4 regions of the Hoeflea algicola genome follow, and region 1 is predicted to be linked to each of the others. Evidence: predicted binding sites of a transcription regulator. Region 1 holds the regulator's gene; each other region holds the start of a gene.
The links. Region 1 encodes LexA, which represses DNA repair genes until DNA is damaged. Its sites were predicted from a motif close to TGTTCNNNNTGTGTTCNG; they were not measured.

Region 1 (5,035 bases):
GTGAAGGCCGGCACCGTGTTGAAGCTTCAAGGCGAATCATCTGCCGGGCACAGTTTTGACGGGACGCTTGAGCCGGGCTCGACAGTCCGCATCTTCACCGGCGCGCCGGTGCCAGCGGGCGCCGATGCTATTGTCATTCAGGAACATGTCTCACCGCTTGGCGACGGCACCGTGAGAATCAACGAGGCAGCCATAGACGGCCGGCATATCCGCCCTGCGGGTGTTGATTTCACAGAGGGAAAGGTGGGGCTCGAAGCCGGACGGCTGCTCGACGCGGGCGCGATCACCTTTGCAGCCGCCATGAACCACGCGAGCCTGCCGGTGGCACGCAGGCCAAGGGTGGCGATACTCGCCACCGGCGACGAATTGCGCCTGCCCGGCCAGAAGCTTGGCCCATCGCAAATCATTGCCTCGAACACCTTTGGAGTGGCGGCGCTGGCGCGTGGCGCAGGCGCCGACGTGATCGATCTGGGGATCGCCGAGGACCGGATGGAAGCGCTGGATGCGGCGCTTGATTCGGCAATTTCACAGGGCGCCGATGTGCTGGTGACCATTGGCGGGGCTTCGGTGGGCGACCATGATCTGGTGCAGGAAGCCATGACCGGGCGCGGTATGGCGCTCGATTTCTGGAAAATCGCCATGCGCCCGGGCAAGCCGCTGATGTCGGGACGGCTGGGTGAAATGCGGGTGCTAGGACTGCCGGGAAATCCGGCTTCGAGCCTTGTCTGTGCGTATCTATTCCTAGAACCGCTGGTGGCACGACTGGGCGGACGCCCTGCCCCGAAGCGGATCCAAAAAGCCATACTGACCAGAGACTTGCCGGAAAACGACCAGCGCCAGGACTATCTTCGTGGGGACCTTGCGCCGGGCCCCGAGGGCGGGCTCGAGGCAACACCGTCGCTACGTCAGGATTCATCATTGATGAAGATATTTTCGGATGCCCGCTGCCTGATCATTCGGCCGCCTTTTGCGCCGCCGGCAATAGCTGGCGACGCTTGCGATGTGCTGGTTTTGCGCCCCTGATGTTCCGTCAATGTTTCGGCTGCTCTTGCGGAACACATATAGAACATGGTATTTCGGTTCTGGTTTTGTTTCTCCTCGGGCACCGGGACGTATGAATCATGTTGACGCGCAAACAACACGAACTTCTGCTTTTCATTCACGAACGGATGAAGGAAAGCGGGATTCCCCCTTCCTTCGACGAGATGAAGGATGCGCTTAATCTTGCTTCCAAATCCGGGATTCACCGGCTGATCACGGCGCTTGAGGAACGCGGCTTCATCCGCCGCCTACCCAATCGGGCACGGGCGCTGGAAGTGATCAAGCTGCCCGAGAGCTACCAGAACAATTTGCAGCCGCGGCGCGGATTTTCGCCGAGCGTGATCCAGGGCAGCCTCGGTAAACCGGAATCGGTGCGTCGTGCAGTCCCTGCCAATGACGAACCGGCGACCACGGCAGAAGTGCCGATGATGGGCCGGATTGCCGCTGGCGTGCCGATTTCGGCGATTCAGAACAACACCCACAGCATCAACGTGCCGGTGGAAATGATCGGCCCGGGCGAGCATTACGCGCTTGAGGTCAAGGGTGATTCGATGATCGAGGCCGGCATTTTTGATGGGGATACGGTGGTAATCCGCAATGTTTCGACGGCAAGCCCCGGCGATATCGTGGTGGCGCTGGTCGATGACGAGGAAGCCACGCTGAAGCGGTTCCGCCGCAAGGGTGCTTCGATCGCGCTGGAAGCAGCCAACCCGGCCTATGAAACCCGAATTTTCGGCCCGGACCGGGTCAAGGTGCAAGGCAAGCTGGTGGGCCTGATCCGCCGCTATCACTAAAACTGCCCTGCCCGGCTGAACGGCCGGACGCGCAAACCGCGCGGTAAGACTTGAGACGAAAGCGGCCCGGATATCCCCTCGGATTTCCGGGCCGCTGTCATGAGCGGGTGGACGAAAGACAATTCTGGCGCCTTGGTACGGACCCAGACAGTATGGCGCCGGCATCTGCTGCTGCGGTCTGTTTTTATTGCCTGTTCGCGTGGTCGACTGAAGGCCGCACCTCAGACCGGACCGGGATTAACTTGAGAAATTCGTTATCTCGGAACCGCTGCCCGGTTTTGCGCGATGTGGGTTCGAGCCGCCTATTACGGCAAATCATAGCTTTGCGTCCGCCAGTCATAATAGCGCTGAACTGTCCACGGCCTGACGACCCCCTCAAGGGCTGCCTCGATGTCAAATACCGGACGTTTTCTGGGAGCACGGCCGCGAGCGCCGATACCACCGGATCCACGCACGGCCTGTGAAGCTACCCTGGTGGCAGCACTGGCACCGATCCCCGGCGGCGACCCTGGTGGATCGACATTGAGGATGCGAATCGCCAGGGCGCCGCTGCGACGCAAGCTGCGCGATGTGACCAGCGTCGCGCCGGAGCGGCAGGCGCTCATATAAACAGGGGTGGCGACGATCACCAGATCGGCGCGGTCACAAGCCGGGCCGATCAGTTCGGCGCGGTCAATGGCGATGATTGTCGCCTGCTTGTAAATCGCGGCGCAGACTCCCCGACTTGCGCACTGAAACCGGGAGGGCTGGTCTGCGGCAGCGGCCATCAGCGGATCGAGAATTTTTGCCTGCATTTCATGGGCCGCCTGTGTTTCGGGCTCGGTGGCTGTGGCGATCAAAGCGGTGCTGTGGGGCACTGGCGGCAGGTGCTGCGGACCGCGCAGAGCGGTCTGCCATTGCCGGAAGGTGAACTCCGAAGGGCGTGCGGCGTTGCTGGCAAGACCATCGGGGGTGTTCAGGCCAATCAGGCGGCCATCCTCGCTGACCAGAATATCGGGAGCCCGCGGCGCCAGCGGTGGTAACGCCAGCACGGCGCCTGCGGCGATCAGCGCGGTGCCCGCAAGCCGCAGTCGGCTGCGCAGCATGACCAGTACGATCAACCCAGCGCCTGCCGCAACGGTGGCGTGCAGCGGGATCTGACCGATCAGCAGATCGCCGCCGAATGCGTCGACATAGCGGGCGACGGCGATAACGCCGCGCAACCCCAACCCCATCAGTTGCAGCGGCCAGGCGTCGAGCCCGAACGGCATGGTCAGCATGGCGACCAGGCCTGAGGGCATGACCACGAAAGTCACCAGCGGCATGGCGAGCATGTTGGCGAGCAAGCCGTTTCCCGCCACCCGGTTGAAATGATGCGCCGAGAACAGACCAGTGGCGAGGCCTGCAACCAGCGAAGTGATCGCCAAGCCGATCAGCCCCCGGACAATCCGGGCCAGCCACTCCGGCGGTTTGAAGAAGCGGTGGGCGCTGTTGCCGCCCGATCTCGCGCGTTCGTCTTCGGCCGGTCAGCGCGGCATAGGCGGAGACCAGCGCTGCGGTTGCCGCAAACGACATCTGGAAACCGGGGCCAACCACGGCAGATGGCGAGATCAGGATGATCAGGATTGCGGCCAGCGCGACATTGCGCATGGTCAGTGCCGGCCGGTCGGCGAGAACTGCGACCAGCATGACAATTAGCATGATCCAGGCACGCAATGTCGGCACGCTGCCGCCCGAAATCAACAGGTAAGCGGTTGCGGTCAGCATGGCGCCAATGGCGGCTGCCTTTTTGACCGGCCAGGCTTCGACCAGCCCGGGAAACAGCGCCAGCCCCATTCTCAACCCGACGAACAGCGTGCCGGCGGCAAGCGCCATGTGCAGGCCAGAAATTGCCAAAATGTGAGCCAGGCCGGTTGCACGCAGCGCGTCGACCGTGGTCTGGCTGATGCCGAGCCGGTCGGAGACTGTAAGCGCCGCACCGATGCCGCCCGGATCACCTGGCAGAAGCGAGCGGATGCGCGCTGAGACATGTTCGCGGAGTTGCCGCAATTGGAATTTTGCTGCTTCGGCCAAGCCGGGGCTTGCCGGTGCGGCGGGAACCGCCCGTGGCGCCCGGTAGAAAAAGCCGTGCGCGCCGATGCCATTCACAAAGGCGCCGAAAGCAAAATCATAGCCGCCGGGCAAGACCGGCCCGGACGGCGCAGAAAGGCGTGCCCGGCCGCTGATCAGGCTTCCCACCGGTAGCGGGCTGTGCGGCGATCGCGCGACCAACCTGACCCGCCGTGGCGGCCGGCGGATCAGTGGATCGGCGGTGCCGGTAAGCCTGATCAGGTAGCGCACCCTGCCGCCCGCATCGAAATCACGCGCTTCGACGCGGCCGGTGACCTCGGTCGTCACATCCGAATCGAGCAGCGGCCCGGTGCCATGCAGCTCGACGGTGGCTGCCAGCGAACCGGCAAAAGCCGCCGCCGCAAGGCCGGCAATGCAGGCAGCGTTCGGGTGGCCGGCACGGGTGATCAGGGCCATCAGCAGAAATGACAGGAAGCCTGTGGCAAGGGGGAGAGCCGGCGGGTTTTCGGGTGCCATGTAGAACAAGCCGGCGCCCAACCCCATCATCACCGGGACAAGCAAAAACACCAATCCACGCCCCGTTTCCGCAGCGTTGGCGGATAGGACGGCCGCCCCGAACCGGGCCCGAAAACCCAGTGCGGTAAGGGCCGTGCGCTCGGTGAGACGCGGCGGCAGCCGTTGAAAATCAGTAACTCCATCAGGGCGCTGCAGCGCGGAGGATGACGGAAAATTGATCCCGTCCTCCAGTCCGTTAGCCAATTCTGTGCGTTTTGGCCGCATTGTGCACGCCCCGCTACAAGCGCAACACAATACACGCGTATTTGGTGCAATTGCCACCATAAATGGCACGCCGCGTGCGTGACTACCAAATTCCATGGCGAGCCACACAATCCGCAACTGATATGCCGCTTTTCACGGGCAATTCCAACGTGTTAGATTGGGTCATCGGATCGGGTGGACAGCTTGGCACTCTAATGCGGCGATGCACAATTAGCCTTGCGCATAGCTTGGCAGGGTCCCGGAAATCATATAGCTAAACCGGGACGGTCATCCAAGGCGTCGGACAAGCGCCGGGACGCCTGCATTTGTGGAAGGACATGCCATGGCAGACAAGAACGCGAAACTAACAATGGACGGAAACGAGGTCGAAC
Region 2 (5,035 bases), 3.2 Mb from region 1:
CCGCAGACCGCTCAGGCTGAGCGGCAGGATCGCCTCGCCATGGCCGCCCTCGGCAATCAGCCGCGCCTGCCCGTAGCGGGCCATCGCCCAGGCTGCGCCGGGGGTATCGGCCAGACACAGCCTGACATGAAAGCCTTGCGCCAAAAGCCGGGCTTCGAGATCGGCGATCAGCGCCGCCTCGCCGCCAAACAGATGGGTACAGCCCGTAATATCCATGAACAGGCCGTGGTCGGGCGCTGCCCCGTTCTGCGCCTGCGCCTCCATGCCGAGCGCAACAAGCGGCGTATAGCGCTCGCACCATGCGGCAATGCGCATCAGTAACGCACGGTTACTGGCGGCATCTGCCGGATGACAGGCGAGACCGGGCGCCAGCGCACGGGTGTCGCTCAGCGTCTGGCCGGCGCGGATGCCGCAGGCCCGGGCGCGATCATCCAGCGCAATGATGCGGATGGCGTTCTTGTGCGTATCGGTGACAACCAGCGGCGGCGCCTCAGGATGCGTGTCCAAAACCCTGTCGGTGATCCAGGACCTGCCCCATGCCGTCCGACGGATCGCGTCGGTTGGCAGATGGGTGAAGGTGATGGAGAGAATGCGCTGCCGGCGCTGCGGGGGATGATGCGGCATGTTCAAAAGCTCTCATCTTTGCGTTCCAGGCTAAAAGCCATTGGCCGGTGCGTCCGGCGCGGTTGCGTTCCAGCGTCAGGGACAGCCGCATTGCCCCCACGCCACGATGGTCGAGATCATCCGTCCCCGAAGGATGTGGCTGCACCTGCCAGCGCGTCACTGCCGCGCCGGCCTCCTCCTCCCCGCTCTGGCGCAAGGTCAGTGCCAGCACCCCGCTGGCCCGCGCGCGCAACATCAGCCGCCGGGTGGCGGTGATATCGAAACGCGCCGGATTACCCCTGATCTGAAACACCATGGCCGCCAGGTCGGCACAGCCCGCCGCCTCGTCGGCCGCCCACATGGCGCCTTGCAGATCACGCGGCTCGACCAGCGTCAGCCACGATGGATCCACCCCGTGCTGGGCAAGCCCAACCGGGAAAAGTTCGCCGCCATCGCTGCGCGCGGCAGGATCATTGACCCAGACAATCCGGCGTCGACCATCCTGCCGGGCATCGGCAGCACGGCGCGCCAGCCCGAACGCAAATCCGGCGCCGGCACCAATGTCGCGCGCCAGCGCGCAGCGCACTTCGTGCAGTCCGCCACAGACGAGGCCACCCTCAAGGTGCCGGTCAACCGCAACGGCGCCCAACGATAATTGCTGTGAGCCTCCGGCGCCGGGAGATTGCCTGTCTTGAGACCGCGTATGATCGTTCAATATATCCGTCGCGGCCCGCAATCTCGCAAGGTCCATGTTGCACCTAAATGTTCATGTTATGTTCCATATTAATGCTTAATCCGATACGAGAGTCAATCAGCTGTTTTACCCGGATGACAGCCCCTGGAAGCTAGGCAATTTGCCCCTCTGACGACCTGATGGCCAGCCAATTGGCCATCAGCCGGGCTGCAGCAACGCCGGTTGCGCCGGTGTTTCGTTGCTCACGGCTTGAATTTACCGTCAAGAACAAGGAAAAGCTTCCCGGTACGACGATTCCACATTGAAGGCTGCTCGGATCGGGCAGACCACCGCCGAAGGGATAGCCGCAGCCGTGACCAGCACCACTCCGCCAAAGCTTGCCATGATCACCGGCGTGACCGTTCGCGTCCACACGGCTTTGCGGATCGTGCGCCATGCCGGCCCCTGCTTGGGCAAAAGCATGAGCGTAAACGAGGCAAGCTCGTGAGCGGCCCGGAGTGGAAGCAGCTTGATGCACATCGCTGGACGGCTGCGGGAGCATCGGCCAGCGCCGCTGAAGCGCCCGGCAACCGCCCGCCGAACGCATTCCAGCGGCTGGTGATCAACGCCGCACGCAACAGCCTGTTCCGCCGCGGTGTCTTCCGCGCCACCGTCAGCCGGCTGGTGTTTCTGCTTGGCGGCGGTCGTGACATTGACATCGAATTTCGCGATGTGGCTTTCCGGCTCGAAGGTGGGCGCAACCTGATCGAATACGGCATCCTGCTCAACCTCGATTACAATGCACAGGACATCGATTTCCTGTGCGGAGCGATGACGGATGGTGGTGTGTTTGTCGATGTAGGCTGCAATATCGGCCTTTACAGCCTGCCATTGGCGCGCGCCGCCGGGACTCGCGGGCGCTGTATTTCAATTGACGCCAATCCGCTGATGACCGCACGCTTGCTGCGCAATGCAGCGCTCAGCGGCCTTGCCAATGTCACCGCGATTGCCAGTGCCGTCGGCGACCGGGAGGCGGTCGGACAACTGGTGGTTCGCAAGAACGACGATGCCATTGTCGCCGTTGAGGAGACGGATGACGGGCCGATCCGGGTCAGACCGCTGACAGCGCTGCTGAATGAGGCCGGGATTACTCGCATCGACGGGCTGAAGATCGACATCGAAGGACACGAAGACCTGGCATTGCCGCCGTTTCTCGACACCGCTGAGCCCGCCATGCTGCCGCGCCGCATCGTCATCGAGCATCCTGAACCAAATGCCGACTATCCCGGATGTGCCGCCGCCCTTGATCGCCACGGCTATCAGCTTGTCGGGCGGACGCGCAACAATTCGCTCTACAGGCTTGGCGATGGCTGAGAACCCGAGTGCCAAAGCCGAGGCGGCGGTTGCCATCATTCCTTACGGCACACGGTTGACCCCAATGCTTTCCAGGATGCCGCTTGATGCTCTGGCTTGGCCACTTGGCAGGCCCGCGCATTTCAACCATGGCACGATTTCCGACATGGGGCCTGCTGACCACCTGATTGCCTATGTGAGTTCACGGCTTCTCTACATGCCGCGGCCCGGGGTTCGGGCCAGGATATCGGTGATGATCGTCGAGCCGCAGGCGGTCCACGGCCGCAACATGGCCTGGCTGAGACTGCTCTACTGGCGATTTTACCGGGTGCTGACATGCAATCCGGGCCTGCTGGCGGGAGTTCCCAATGGTGTGCGCTTTCTGTTCGGCTCTACGTGGGTGCCCGACTGGAAAACCGTAAATACGCAGAAAAGCCGAATGCTGTCGCTAATCGCTTCCTCCAAGACCTTCTTCGAAGGCCATGGGCTGCGCCACCGGGTTGTCGACTGGCTCAAACGCACCGACATCGACGCGGAGATCCTGGGGCGCGGCTACGCCCCTTTCGAGCACAAGGCCGAAGGACTGGCGCCCTATCGCTTTTCCGTAATTATCGAGAATGTTCGCGAGCCGAGCTATTTTACAGAAAAACTGATCGACTGCTTCCTGTGCGATACCGTTCCGATCTATTGGGGCGCACCTGATATCGCCGAAGTCTTCGACCCACGCGGCATGATCATCTGTCTGTCATTTGACGACATCACCGCAGCGCTCGGCACGTTGTCGGAAAGCGATTATCGTTCGCGGCTTGAATTTGTCGCAAAGAACAAGGAAAAAGCCGTCTTGTACGCCAATCACGAATTGGCGGCTGCACGTATCGTGCTGGCCACCACCCAAAGGGGACCCCGCAAGCCATGACCACGACCGCAACGCCAAAAACAGCCCTCATCACCGGCGTAACCGGTCAGGACGGTGCCTACCTATCCGAATTCCTGCTCAAAAAGGGCTACCAGGTGCACGGGATCAAGCGGCGAACATCACTGTTCAACACCGCGCGCATCGACCATCTTTTCGATGGTGAGTACGGCCAATCGGGACAATTCGTGCTGCACCATGGCGACATGACGGATTCTGTCGTCACTAACCCATATTCTGCAACAGACCAAGCCGGACGAGGTCTATAACCTCGCCGCCCAGAGCCATGTTGCTGTGTCCTTCGAAGAACCGGAATACACGGCCAATTCCGATGCGTTGGGCACGCTGCGGCTGCTCGAGGCGATCCGCATTCTGGGTCTGAAGGACAAGAGCAAATTCTATCAGGCTTCAACGTCAGAACTTTATGGCCTGGTTCAGGAGACCCCGCAAACCGAGAGAACGCCGTTTTATCCGCGCTCGCCCTATGCCGTGGCCAAGCTATACGCCTACTGGATCACCATCAATTACCGCGAGGCCTACGGGCTTTACGCATGCAACGGTATCCTGTTCAACCATGAAAGCCCGCTGCGCGGCGAAACATTTGTTACCCGCAAGATCACCCGCGCGTTGGCGCGGATCAAGCTTGGCCAGCAGGACGTGCTCAAGCTTGGCAATCTCAACGCCTTGCGCGACTGGGGCCATGCCCGCGACTATGTCGAGATGCAGTGGCTGATGCTGCAGCAAGAGACGCCGGATGATTTCGTGATCGCCACCGGAGTGCAATATTCGGTGCGGGACTTTGTGCTGGCGGCGGCCGATGCGCTCGGCATGACCATCCATTTCGAAGGCGAAGGCGTTGACGAGATCGGCCGCGATCCATCCGGCAAGGTGATCGTTCAGGTCGATCCGCGCTATTTCCGCCCTACCGAAGTCGAGACATTGCTGGGCGACGCTTCCAAGGCCAAACAAAAGCTTGGCTGGACCCCTCAAACCTCGTTTGCCGATCTCGTCGCCGAAATGGCGGAATCAGATTTGGCTGAGGCTAAACGCAATGGTTGAGGCGATTTATTCGCTTTTTGGGAAAAAGGTCTATGTCGCGGGTCACCGTGGCATGGTGGGATCGGCACTTGTGCGGCGTCTCGGGCAAGAGAACTGCAAGATTCTGACCGCCACCCGCCGCGAACTGAATCTAACCGATCAAAGCGCAGTAAAGGCCTGGTTTGCCGAGCATACGCCGGACGTGGTGTTTCTCGCTGCCGCCAAGGTCGGCGGCATTTTGGCAAATGAAACCCAACCGGCCGGCTTTTTATATGAAAACCTGATGATCGAGGCCAACATCATTCATGCCGCGCATGGTCACGGCGTGGAAAAACTGATTTTTCTTGGCTCCTCCTGCATCTACCCAAAATTTGCCACGCAGCCGATCGCCGAAAGCGAGCTCTTGACCGGTCCGCTGGAGCCGACCAATGAATGGTATGCAATCGCCAAGATTG
Region 3 (5,035 bases), 250 kb from region 1:
AAAAGATCCCAGAAATAGCGCCGTCTTGATGGTCCCCTATTTACGTGCAGGGCTCGATCCTAGCACGCTCGTGATTGATATCTGGAGGCTAACACCAACTACTTCTATGGCCGACGTTGACCGGATTCTACTTGACGTAGCGGCGGGCTTAAAGGGCCGATCATTCTCTAAGGTATATCTAGCCTACCGGGGTGCTGCACGTTTGAGTTTCGATGGACGTTACTTTCGGACACTCGGCGAGGAGCGTGATTGGCAGAACCCTGTATATACCATTCGGACCATGCCCGAAAATGCGCGGAAAATGGATGGCACCCGCGCCTTCAGTTCCTGGACTGGCGGTATGCTCGGTGTCGTGAACGCACAGATGAAGGATCATCAACAAATGCACCGGATCTGGTATTTTGACGATATTCACTAAATAACCAAAGCCGCGTGCCGGTGTCAGAGCGTTTCGCCTTTGGTAATACGCCTCGGGCCTTCCTTCAGCGCCAATCTCGCCGCCGCCATTCAGCCACCTTGGTCAACTCAAAAATCTCCCCGTAGCGGGCTGCGGCCGGGATGTCGCGACGCCTCAGCGCGCTGCGTTAAGCGCGTCCTCGGCCGAAAGATAGGGACCCCAATTGGTCGGATCGTCGGACTCGTAAATCAGCGTGACGGGAACCTTGGCAATATAGCCGCCGTCTTCAACGATCCGCGTCACCTGTTCAGACCTTGCGTCGGATGGTGAACTGCTCATCCCACTTCTCATTGTCAGGCCGTCGGTCGGCGAGGTCATTCATTGTTACTCCGCCGCCTCCACCCGTTTTCCCGGCCTCCGTTCGAGCAGGTCCTTGAGGAAGCCGCCGGTGTAGCTGCGCTTGACCTTGACGATGTCTTCGGGTGTGCCTTCGGCGACGATCTCGCCGCCGCCGTCGCCGCCTTCGGGGCCGAGATCAATCACCCAGTCGGCGGTCTTGATGACTTCGAGATTGTGTTCGATGACCACCACCGAATTGCCCTGATCGACCAATTCGTGGAGCACCTCCAATAGCTTGGCGACATCGTGGAAATGCAGCCCGGTGGTCGGTTCGTCGAGAATGTAGAGCGTGCGCCCGGTCGAACGTTTCGACAGTTCCTTGGCGAGCTTGACGCGCTGGGCTTCGCCGCCCGAGAGCGTGGTCGCCTGCTGACCCACCTTGATATAGCCGAGACCCACGCCCTGCAGCGCCTGCAGCTTGTCACGCACGGCGGGGACGGCGGCAAAGAACTCAACGCCTTCCTCGACCGTCATGTCGAGCACGTCGGCGATCGATTTCTGCTTGAAGGTGACGTCAAGCGTTTCGCGGTTGTAGCGCTTGCCGTGGCAGACATCGCAGGTGACGTAGACATCGGGTAAAAAGTGCATCTCGATCTTGATGACGCCATCGCCCTGGCAGGCTTCGCAGCGGCCGCCCTTGACGTTGAACGAGAAGCGGCCGGGTTGGTAGCCGCGCGCCTTGGATTCCGGCAGGCCCGCAAACCAGTCGCGGATCGGCGTGAAGGCGCCGGTATAGGTGGCCGGGTTGGAACGCGGCGTGCGGCCAATCGGCGACTGGTCGATGTCGATCACCTTGTCGATGTGCTCGAAACCGTCGATGCGGTCGTGCTCGGCAGGATTTTCGCGCGCGCCCATCACCCGCCGTGCCGCCGCCTTGTAGAGCGTCTCGATCAGGAAGGTCGACTTGCCGCCGCCCGATACGCCGGTCACCGCCGTAAAAAGGCCAAGCGGAATCGACGCGGTGACATTCTTGAGGTTGTTGCCGCGCGCACCGATGACCTTGAGTTCTTTATTCTTCTTGGCCTTGCGGCGCTCGGCCGGCACCGCCACTTCCCATTCACCGGAGAGGTATTTGCCGGTGATCGAGCGTGGATTGGCCATGATGTCGCCGGGCGTGCCCTGGGCGATGATCTCGCCGCCATGAATGCCGGCATGCGGGCCAATGTCGACCACATAATCGGCAGTCAGGATCGCGTCCTCGTCATGTTCGACGACGATCACCGTATTGCCGATATCACGCAGATGCTTGAGCGTTTCGAGAAGCCGGGCATTGTCGCGCTGGTGCAGGCCGATCGAGGGCTCGTCGAGCACATAGAGCACGCCGGTAAGCCCGGAGCCGATCTGCGAGGCAAGCCGGATACGCTGGCTTTCGCCGCCTGACAGCGAGCCTGAATTGCGCGACAGCGTCAGGTAATCGAGCCCGACATCGTTGAGGAATTTCAGACGGTCGCGGATTTCCTTGAGAATCCGGACAGCAATCTCGTTCTGCTTGTCGTTGAGACGGGCGGGCAGATCCGAAAACCACTCACCGGCGTTGCGGATCGACAGTTCGGTGACTTCGCCAATGTGGCGGCCATCGATCTTGACCGCGCGAGCCTCAGGCTTCAACCGGTAGCCGTCGCAGGCCGGGCAGGGGGCATTGGACATGTAGCGCTCGATTTCCTCGCGCGCCCAGGCGCTGTCGGTTTCCTTCCAGCGCCGCTCGAGATTGGGAATGATGCCCTCGAAATTCTTCGACGTGGTGTAGGAGCGCAGGCCGTCATCATATTTGAAGGCGATCTTGTCGCTGGTGCCGCGCAGAATGGCCTTCTGGCCTTCCGCCGGCAGATCGGCCCAGCGATCACCCAGCTTGAAGCCGAAATGCTTGCCCAGTGCTTCCAGCGTCTGGGTGTAATAAGGTGAACTCGACTTGGCCCAGGGCGCCACCGCGCCGCCGCGCAGGGTCAGGTGCGGCTCGGGGATGATCAGTGCCTCGTCGATTTTCTTCTGCGAGCCAAGCCCGTCGCAGGTCGGGCAGGCGCCATGCGGGTTGTTGAAGGAAAACAGCCGTGGCTCGATCTCGGAAATGGTGAAGCCGGAGACCGGGCAGGCGAATTTCTCCGAAAACAGCATTCGCTCATGGGTTTCATTCTTGGACTTGTTGGCCGAGCCGCCTCCCGAGGTCTCGCTGTCGGGCAGCGGCTTGTCGGCGAATTCGGCAATCGCCAGACCGTCGGCCAGCCGCAAACAGGTTTCCAGGCTGTCGGCCAACCGTGCCGAGATGTCGGGTCGCACGACGATGCGGTCGACGACAATGTCGATGTCGTGCTTGTATTTCTTGTCGAGCGTCGGGGCGTCGGCGATTTCGTAGTACTGGCCGTCGATCTTGACCCGCTGAAAGCCCTTTTTCATGTACTCGGCAAGTTCCTTGCGGTATTCACCCTTGCGGCCGCGCACCACCGGCGCCAGCACGTACAGCCGCGTGCCTTCTTCCAGCGTCAGCACGCGGTCAACCATCTGGCTGATGGTCTGGCTTTCGATCGGCAGGCCGGTGGCCGGCGAATAGGGCACGCCGACGCGCGCAAACAACAGCCGCATGTAATCGTAGATTTCGGTCACGGTGCCGACGGTGGAGCGCGGGTTGCGGCTGGTGGTCTTCTGCTCGATGGAGATTGCCGGCGACAGCCCGTCGATCTGATCGACATCGGGTTTCTGCATCATCTCGAGAAACTGCCGCGCGTAAGCCGACAGGCTCTCGACATAGCGGCGCTGGCCCTCGGCATAGATGGTGTCGAACGCCAGCGAGGATTTGCCCGACCCCGACAGCCCGGTCATCACGATCAGGCTGTTGCGCGGCAGATCGAGATCGACATTCTTGAGATTGTGCTCGCGGGCTCCGCGAATGGTAATGGATTTCAGTTCCGTCATGACGCCGCCGATTTGCCGTGGAGCGTCCTGTGCGTTCGCCTGAACGCCCGCGGTTCGCTCGCATATTCAAAAAGCCTCAACGGTCCGATTTCCCCATCCGAGGTCGCAATCGAATCCCGCAAAAACACTGCCCCTCATGAACACCAGACTTGCATTATGGTTCCGGGGGCAGACCAGACCCATACATAAGCACCTCATCCGCAATGTCGAGATGCCGCGCTTGCGGTTGCACTGTCCGAGGCGAATCTCTTGACAGAAACTGACATAATCATTAGAACAAATAAAGAACAAAAAAGGCCTGTGGATTGTGCTGGCCGGCAGGACGGGGGAATAGGCGATCCTGTAAGGTGCCCTTGATTTGGACGGGGCGGCGCAGAGCCGCCTGAAGTGTTGGAAGGTGAAACATCATGGCGGGCAGCGTCAACAAGGTCATACTCATTGGCAATCTGGGTGCCGATCCGGAGATCCGGCGCACCCAGGACGGTCGTCCGATCGCCAATCTGTCGATCGCCACCTCGGAGAGCTGGCGCGACAAGAATACCGGCGAACGGCGCGAAAAGACCGAATGGCACCGGGTTGTCATTTTCAACGAAGGTCTGTGCAAGATTGCCGAAAGCTATCTCAAGAAGGGCTCGAAAGTCTATCTTGAAGGCCAGTTGCAGACCCGCAAATGGACCGACCAGTCGGGTCAGGACAAATACTCCACGGAAGTGGTGCTGCAGGGCTTTAACGGCAACCTGACGATGCTCGACGGCCGCAATGAAGGCGGCGGTGGCGGCGGGAGCCGTAGTGGCGGCGGCGGCGATTATGGTGGTGATTTCGGCGGCGGCGCTCCCTCGGGTGGTGGCGGTCGCGGTGGATCGGGTGGCGGCGGTGGTTCCGGAGGCGGATTTGGCGGCGGCGCCGGTGGTGGTGGCGGATCCCGCGATCTCGACGACGACATTCCGTTCTGACCAACAGCTTGACTGTAAGGTCGCTTTGTCAGTCCGGTTTTGGTTCGGGCGCTCCGCTCATGCGGCGCGCGCCGAGCTGAACAGTGGGGAGGACAATGACCATGGCAGAAGAACAGACAACATCGCAACAAGCGCCCGTGTCACGGTGGCGGATCATTCTGGCGGCGGTGCTTGATTTCTTCACCGCGTTTTTTGTCATTGGTTATCTGGTCGGCACCGTCACCGGTGAAACAAGCGGTGCGGGGTTCCAATTGAACGGGATGTCGGCGCTGGTGGCGTTTGCCCTGGTCGTGGCCTATTTCTGGCTCTGTGGAAAATATCTCGGCGGAACCATCTGGCAGCGAATCCTCAAGGCACGCTGATGCCCATCCGCTGATTT
Region 4 (5,035 bases), 4.1 Mb from region 1:
CGATCTCGACAACGACACCAGTCACGCTATCGAATATTACCGCAAGGCGCTGGAATTCGACGCGGAAAACACCGACGTCAAGCAACGGCTGATGGTGGCGCTGTTTACCGATGGCCGGTTTACCGAAGGCGCCGCGCTGGCGCGCGGACTGAAAGACGATCCGGCCGTTGCCCAGGTTTCGCGGCTGGCGCTTGCAGTCGAAGCCACGACGATGCGGGAATACCGCAAGGCCGGAACCCTGCTTGATCTTGAAGACAGCAACCCGATCGATCGGCTGCTCAACACGCTGCTCAAGGCCTGGGCCGATTTCGGCGATGGCAAGGGCGAGGCAGCACTGAAATCGATCCTGGCGCTGGACGGATCGCCCTGGTACCCGGTTTTCACCCGCTACCATGCCGGCGCAATGGCGCTCGCCATGGGCAAGAAGGCCGAAGCGCGGGCCCATTTCAAGGAACTTGTTGCCGACCCTCAAGGCGGCGCGGCGGCACCCGACACCTATATTCGCACGGTGATGGCACTCGCCAGCCTGGAAGCACGGGACGGCAACAAACGCGCGGCGCTGGACACACTGGCCGCCGGCGAGGAATTTTCGCCCGGCTATGCACCGCTGGCTGCGTTGCGACAGGTGATCATGACCGACGGAAAGCCCGAGCCGGGCGTGAAGACGGCACAGCAAGGCGCGGCAGCCGTATTGTTCACGCTGGGCAGCGCGCTCAATCGCGAAGGCGCAGAAGAAACGGTTGCGGTGTATCTGCAATTTGCCCGGGCGCTGGACCCCAACAACGCGGCCACACTGGTCATTCTTGGCAGCCTGAAGGAAAGGCTCCGCAAAATCGACGACGCCATCGCGCTTTACTCGGAGGTGCCGGAAAATTCGCCGATGCGCCGGGTCTCAGAATTGCAATTGGGGCTGGCACTTGCCGACGAGGGACGTAACGCCGAGGCCAAGGACCACCTCAAGGCGCTGATCGCATCGGATCCGAAGGATATCAGAAGCTACCTCGCCTATGGCAGCGTGCTGTCGCAGGACAAGGACTATGCGGAAATGGCGCTCAATTACGAGACCGCCATCGCAGTGGTTGGACCGACGCCGACGCGCAACGACTGGAACCTGTTCTTTCAGGCCGGTATCGCCCAGGAACGGTTGAAGCAATGGCCACGGGCCGAGCTGCATTTCAAGCGCGCGCTGGAACTGTTTCCGGATCAACCACAAGTCATGAACTACCTCGGCTATTCCTGGATCGACATGAACATGAACCTCAAGGAGGGCATGGATCTGATCCGTGCTGCCGTCGATCTGAGGCCGAATGACGGCTACATCGTCGATTCGCTGGGCTGGGCGCATTACCGGCTCGGCCAATATGACGATGCGGTGCGTGAACTTGAACGCGCGGTCGAGCTCAAGCCGGCCGATCCGACCATCAATGATCACCTTGGCGACGCCTATTGGCGCGTTGGCAGGACACTTGAAGCCACATTCCAGTGGAACCGGGCGCTTGCCAATGAACCCAGTGATGAACTCAAGCCGCAGATCGAGCAGAAGCTGCGCGACGGGTTGCCGACTGACGCCGGAGCAATGCCGACGACCGCCGAAGGCGGGCTCAAGGACAGCGGCGCGGTAGTGCCAGAAGCGGGCACTGCGGGCACCGACAAGAAGAGTGATCTGGCACCGGAGAACGGCAAGCTCCTGCAGCAAGGCTGAGCGGCTTTGCTATCTGGCAATAGTTTGAGACACAGCATCAATGCTGACAGCTAATGCTCCGGCCAAGATCAATCTGGCGCTGCACGTGACAGGACAGCGGGCTGATGGGTATCACCTGATCGAGAGCCTCGTGGTCTTCACCGAACTCGGAGACGAAGTGTCGGTCAGTCTGGCCGATACCGATTCGTTTGATCTTGGCGGGCCTGAAGCCGGCGCCTTGTCGGGGCTGGCAGCGGACGGCAATCTGGTGACCCGGGCGCGCGATGCGTTGCGGCAGACTGCACAGGCTGCGGGTCATGCGGCGCCGCCGGTGCAGATCAGGCTCGACAAGCGACTGCCGGTGGCCTCTGGCATCGGCGGCGGCTCTGCCGATGCAGCGGCTGCTCTCAGGCTACTGGGGCAGATTTGGCGCTTTCAGCCGGACACCAAAACGCTTTCGGAAATCGCACTCAGCCTCGGGGCGGATGTGCCGATGTGCCTGACGTCGCGCCCGCTGATTGCTTCAGGAATCGGTGAAAATCTATCTGCGCTCGATATCGGCCTTACGCTCGACATGGTGATCGTCAATCCACGGATCGCGGTGTCAACACCGGCCGTCTTTGCCGCACTTCAATGCCGTCAGAACCTGCCGCTGCCACATCCCGGTCGGCTGGATGACAGGGAAGCATTCACAGCCTTTCTGACAACCACCCGCAACGATCTTGAAGTGCCCGCAGGAAAGAAGTTTCCGGAGATTTCTGCCTGTCTTTCCGCGCTTTGCGAGATCGGGTGCTGCATTTGCCCGCATGTCGGGATCCGGGGCTAGTTGTTTCGGGCTCTATGACACCACGGAGGCAGCGCGTGCTGCGGCAGCGTCAATCCAAGCTGCACACTCCGACTGGTTCGTCACTGCAACACGGACCCTGTCTGCAAACAAAGGGATGGCCCCATCATCCCTGTGACCTGACAGAACCGCTGGCGAGGGATGCTTACTGATCGTGGCTGCCGGCTGTCTCAGCGATGCGCCAGAACTGCGGCGGGAACGATCTCGCATTTGAGCCGCTTCATCGCCAGGCCGCGACCCAGACTTTCAAGCGCATAGCCAGATTTGGCATTGGCGATGGCCTGCGCCTTGGGGACAAGCACGCCGTGTTCCAATGCGGATGCGCGATGGCGAAACCGCGCCAGGAACGGCAAACGGTACTCCCGTGACCGGCTCATCCGCGCCGCCTGCCCGCCGACAGCCAGATGCTGGCCAATGTGATCGATCCAACCCAGCAGCGGGCGCGCGCCTGGCTCCAGCAGCAACAGCCAGTCGCCGCGCGCCGAACGCACCACATCTCGAAGATCGGGATCTTCAAGAAACCTGCACCCTGCCGCATCGGCAAGCTGTGCGGTGCCGTCGCTGGAACCACGATCGAGGATTACCACCTCAGCCACCAACCCTTCGACCGCACCGGCGACAAGCACCGACAACGTCGCCGCAAGCGCGCTTTCCTGGTCCTTGCATTCAATAAATACGCTGATCATCGCCCCTTCTAGTCGATGATTGGACGATAGACCAGAAGCTGGTTTGGCGTGAAATCATGGAAATGCGAACAGCTTCCGCATTTTGTTCTTGCTTTGTTCGTCTCTCTAGCCTAGGAATATAATCACGATTATCGCCCCGAACCATTGTCCCGATAAGCCGCATGGAGGTGTCATGCCCAGTCTTTCATCTTTGAAGCAGACAGCCTTTGCGCCTGGACTGCAGGCTGTGGAAGCCGATGCGCTGGTCAAAGCCAGCGGCTTTCGGGTGAGCGATGAGCGGATTCGCGGTCGCGGCGCCGGGCTCAACATGACCGGCCGTTATGAGCTCAAGACCCGCGAAGTCTTCGATGATGGTTGGAGCAGCCTCGAAGAGCTGGCGCCGTTCAAGACCGAAGTGCAGGTGGAAAAGCCGCGCACCATCATTACCCGGAACCAGTCGCCGGATCTGTCATTTGATCGCTCGATCAATCCCTATCGTGGCTGCGAGCACGGCTGCGTCTATTGTTTCGCCCGTCCCACCCACGCCTATATGGGATTGTCGGCGGGGGTGGATTTCGAAGCCAGGTTGTTTGCCAAACCAGATGCGCCGCGGCTTCTCGAGCGCGAGTTGTCGCGTCCAGGCTACAAGGTCCAGCCGATCGCCATTGGCACCAACACCGACCCGTATCAGCCGATCGAGCGGCAATGGCGCATCATGCGGCAATTGCTCGAGGTCCTTGAAGCTGCCGGGCATCCGGTGGGGATCGTCACCAAATCGGCACTGGTGATGCGGGACATCGACATTCTGTCGCGGATGGCCTCAAAGGGGTTGGCGCGGGTAGCGCTGTCGGTGACAACGCTGGACCGGAAACTGGCGCGGACCTTGGAGCCAAGGGCCTCGACGCCCGAAAAGCGGCTTGAAGCAATGCGTGCGCTTTCCGATGCCGGCATTCCGGTTTCGGTGATGGCAGCCCCGGTGATCCCTGGTCTCAATGACCACGAGATCGAACGCATTCTCGATTCTGCCAAGGCAGCGGGCGCCGATGCCGCCGGTTACGTGATGCTGCGCCTGCCGATCGAGGTCAGCCCGCTGTTTCGCGACTGGCTGCTCAGACACTACCCTGACCGCTATCGACATGTGATGTCGCTGATCCGCTCGATGCGTGGTGGCAAGGATTATGACGCCGAATTCGGCAAGCGAATGCGCGGGACCGGGCCCTATGCCTGGCAGATTGCCCGTCGTTTCGATCTCACCGCAAAGCGACTTGGGCTCAACCTGCGCAAGGCACAGCTGAGAACCGACCACTTCATCCCGCCCCGTGGTGAAGGAGTACAATTGAGCCTGCTGTGAGGCTTACCCCGAGGCTTGCCTAATCTGGGGAACAACAGCTCCATTTACACCAAATCAGGCGAGCACGTGGCGCTTGTTGAGAATATCGAGCGACCTTTGCGTGTTGTGTAGACGCGCGACGCTCTTGAAATCCGGACCGCCAACCGCCCCGTCCAGGCGGTCCGGCGCCCGAGCGGCCTCCCGTCCCGAGCCGCCGGGCCTTGCAGAGGATCGGGCGGGTGTGCGAGCCTCGCCGCAACATGGCCCGCACCCCGCCCGATTCCCTGTTTCCCGATTACCCGGCGATGCCCGATGACCGCTTCGAGCGACATTTGGCGGTGCATGGGCTTGTGGCCGGACTCGACGAAGCCGGACGTGGCCCGCTTGCAGGGCCCGTGGTCGCTGCCGCAGTGATTCTCGACCTGCAAGCCCTGCCCGACGGACTCAATGATTCCAAGGCACTGTCTAAGAAGGCCCGCGAACGGTTGTTCGAGGAAATCCTCGTCACATCCACG

Region 2: a site for LexA is predicted at 1,367-1,384, ahead of OEG84_RS18730 (ImuA family protein). Genes of this name have one in related genera too.
Region 3: a site for LexA is predicted at 3,976-3,993, ahead of uvrA (excinuclease ABC subunit UvrA). Genes of this name have one in related genera too.
Region 4: a site for LexA is predicted at 3,295-3,312, ahead of OEG84_RS22925 (PA0069 family radical SAM protein). Genes of this name have one in related genera too.

What each region holds. Positions count from the first base shown of each region.
Region 1 is NZ_JAOVZR010000001.1:615,765-620,799, reverse strand. Features, by position in the region: gene OEG84_RS03135 (molybdopterin molybdotransferase MoeA) at 1-1,023, shown strand, start outside; gene lexA (transcriptional repressor LexA) at 1,122-1,835, shown strand; gene OEG84_RS03125 (ComEC/Rec2 family competence protein) at 2,141-3,241, opposite strand; partial or broken gene OEG84_RS25445 (ComEC/Rec2 family competence protein) at 3,381-4,340, opposite strand; gene gltA (citrate synthase) at 4,987-5,035, shown strand, end outside.
Region 2 is NZ_JAOVZR010000001.1:3,845,245-3,850,279, reverse strand. Features, by position in the region: gene OEG84_RS18735 (Y-family DNA polymerase) at 1-507, opposite strand, end outside; gene OEG84_RS18730 (ImuA family protein) at 491-1,252, opposite strand; gene OEG84_RS18725 (hypothetical protein) at 1,477-1,602, shown strand; gene OEG84_RS18720 (hypothetical protein) at 1,650-1,784, shown strand; gene OEG84_RS18715 (FkbM family methyltransferase) at 1,781-2,650, shown strand; gene OEG84_RS18710 (glycosyltransferase family 10 domain-containing protein) at 2,643-3,545, shown strand; partial or broken gene gmd (GDP-mannose 4,6-dehydratase) at 3,542-4,601, shown strand; gene fcl (GDP-L-fucose synthase) at 4,594-5,035, shown strand, end outside.
Region 3 is NZ_JAOVZR010000001.1:868,830-873,864, reverse strand. Features, by position in the region: gene OEG84_RS04385 (hypothetical protein) at 1-418, shown strand, start outside; gene OEG84_RS04380 (hypothetical protein) at 572-736, opposite strand; gene uvrA (excinuclease ABC subunit UvrA) at 782-3,703, opposite strand; gene OEG84_RS04370 (single-stranded DNA-binding protein) at 4,111-4,656, shown strand; gene OEG84_RS04365 (hypothetical protein) at 4,758-5,018, shown strand.
Region 4 is NZ_JAOVZR010000001.1:4,734,386-4,739,420, reverse strand. Features, by position in the region: gene OEG84_RS22940 (tetratricopeptide repeat protein) at 1-1,702, shown strand, start outside; partial or broken gene OEG84_RS22935 (4-(cytidine 5'-diphospho)-2-C-methyl-D-erythritol kinase) at 1,743-2,643, shown strand; gene OEG84_RS22930 (glycosyltransferase family protein) at 2,696-3,211, opposite strand; gene OEG84_RS22925 (PA0069 family radical SAM protein) at 3,384-4,541, shown strand; gene OEG84_RS22920 (ribonuclease HII) at 4,781-5,035, shown strand, end outside.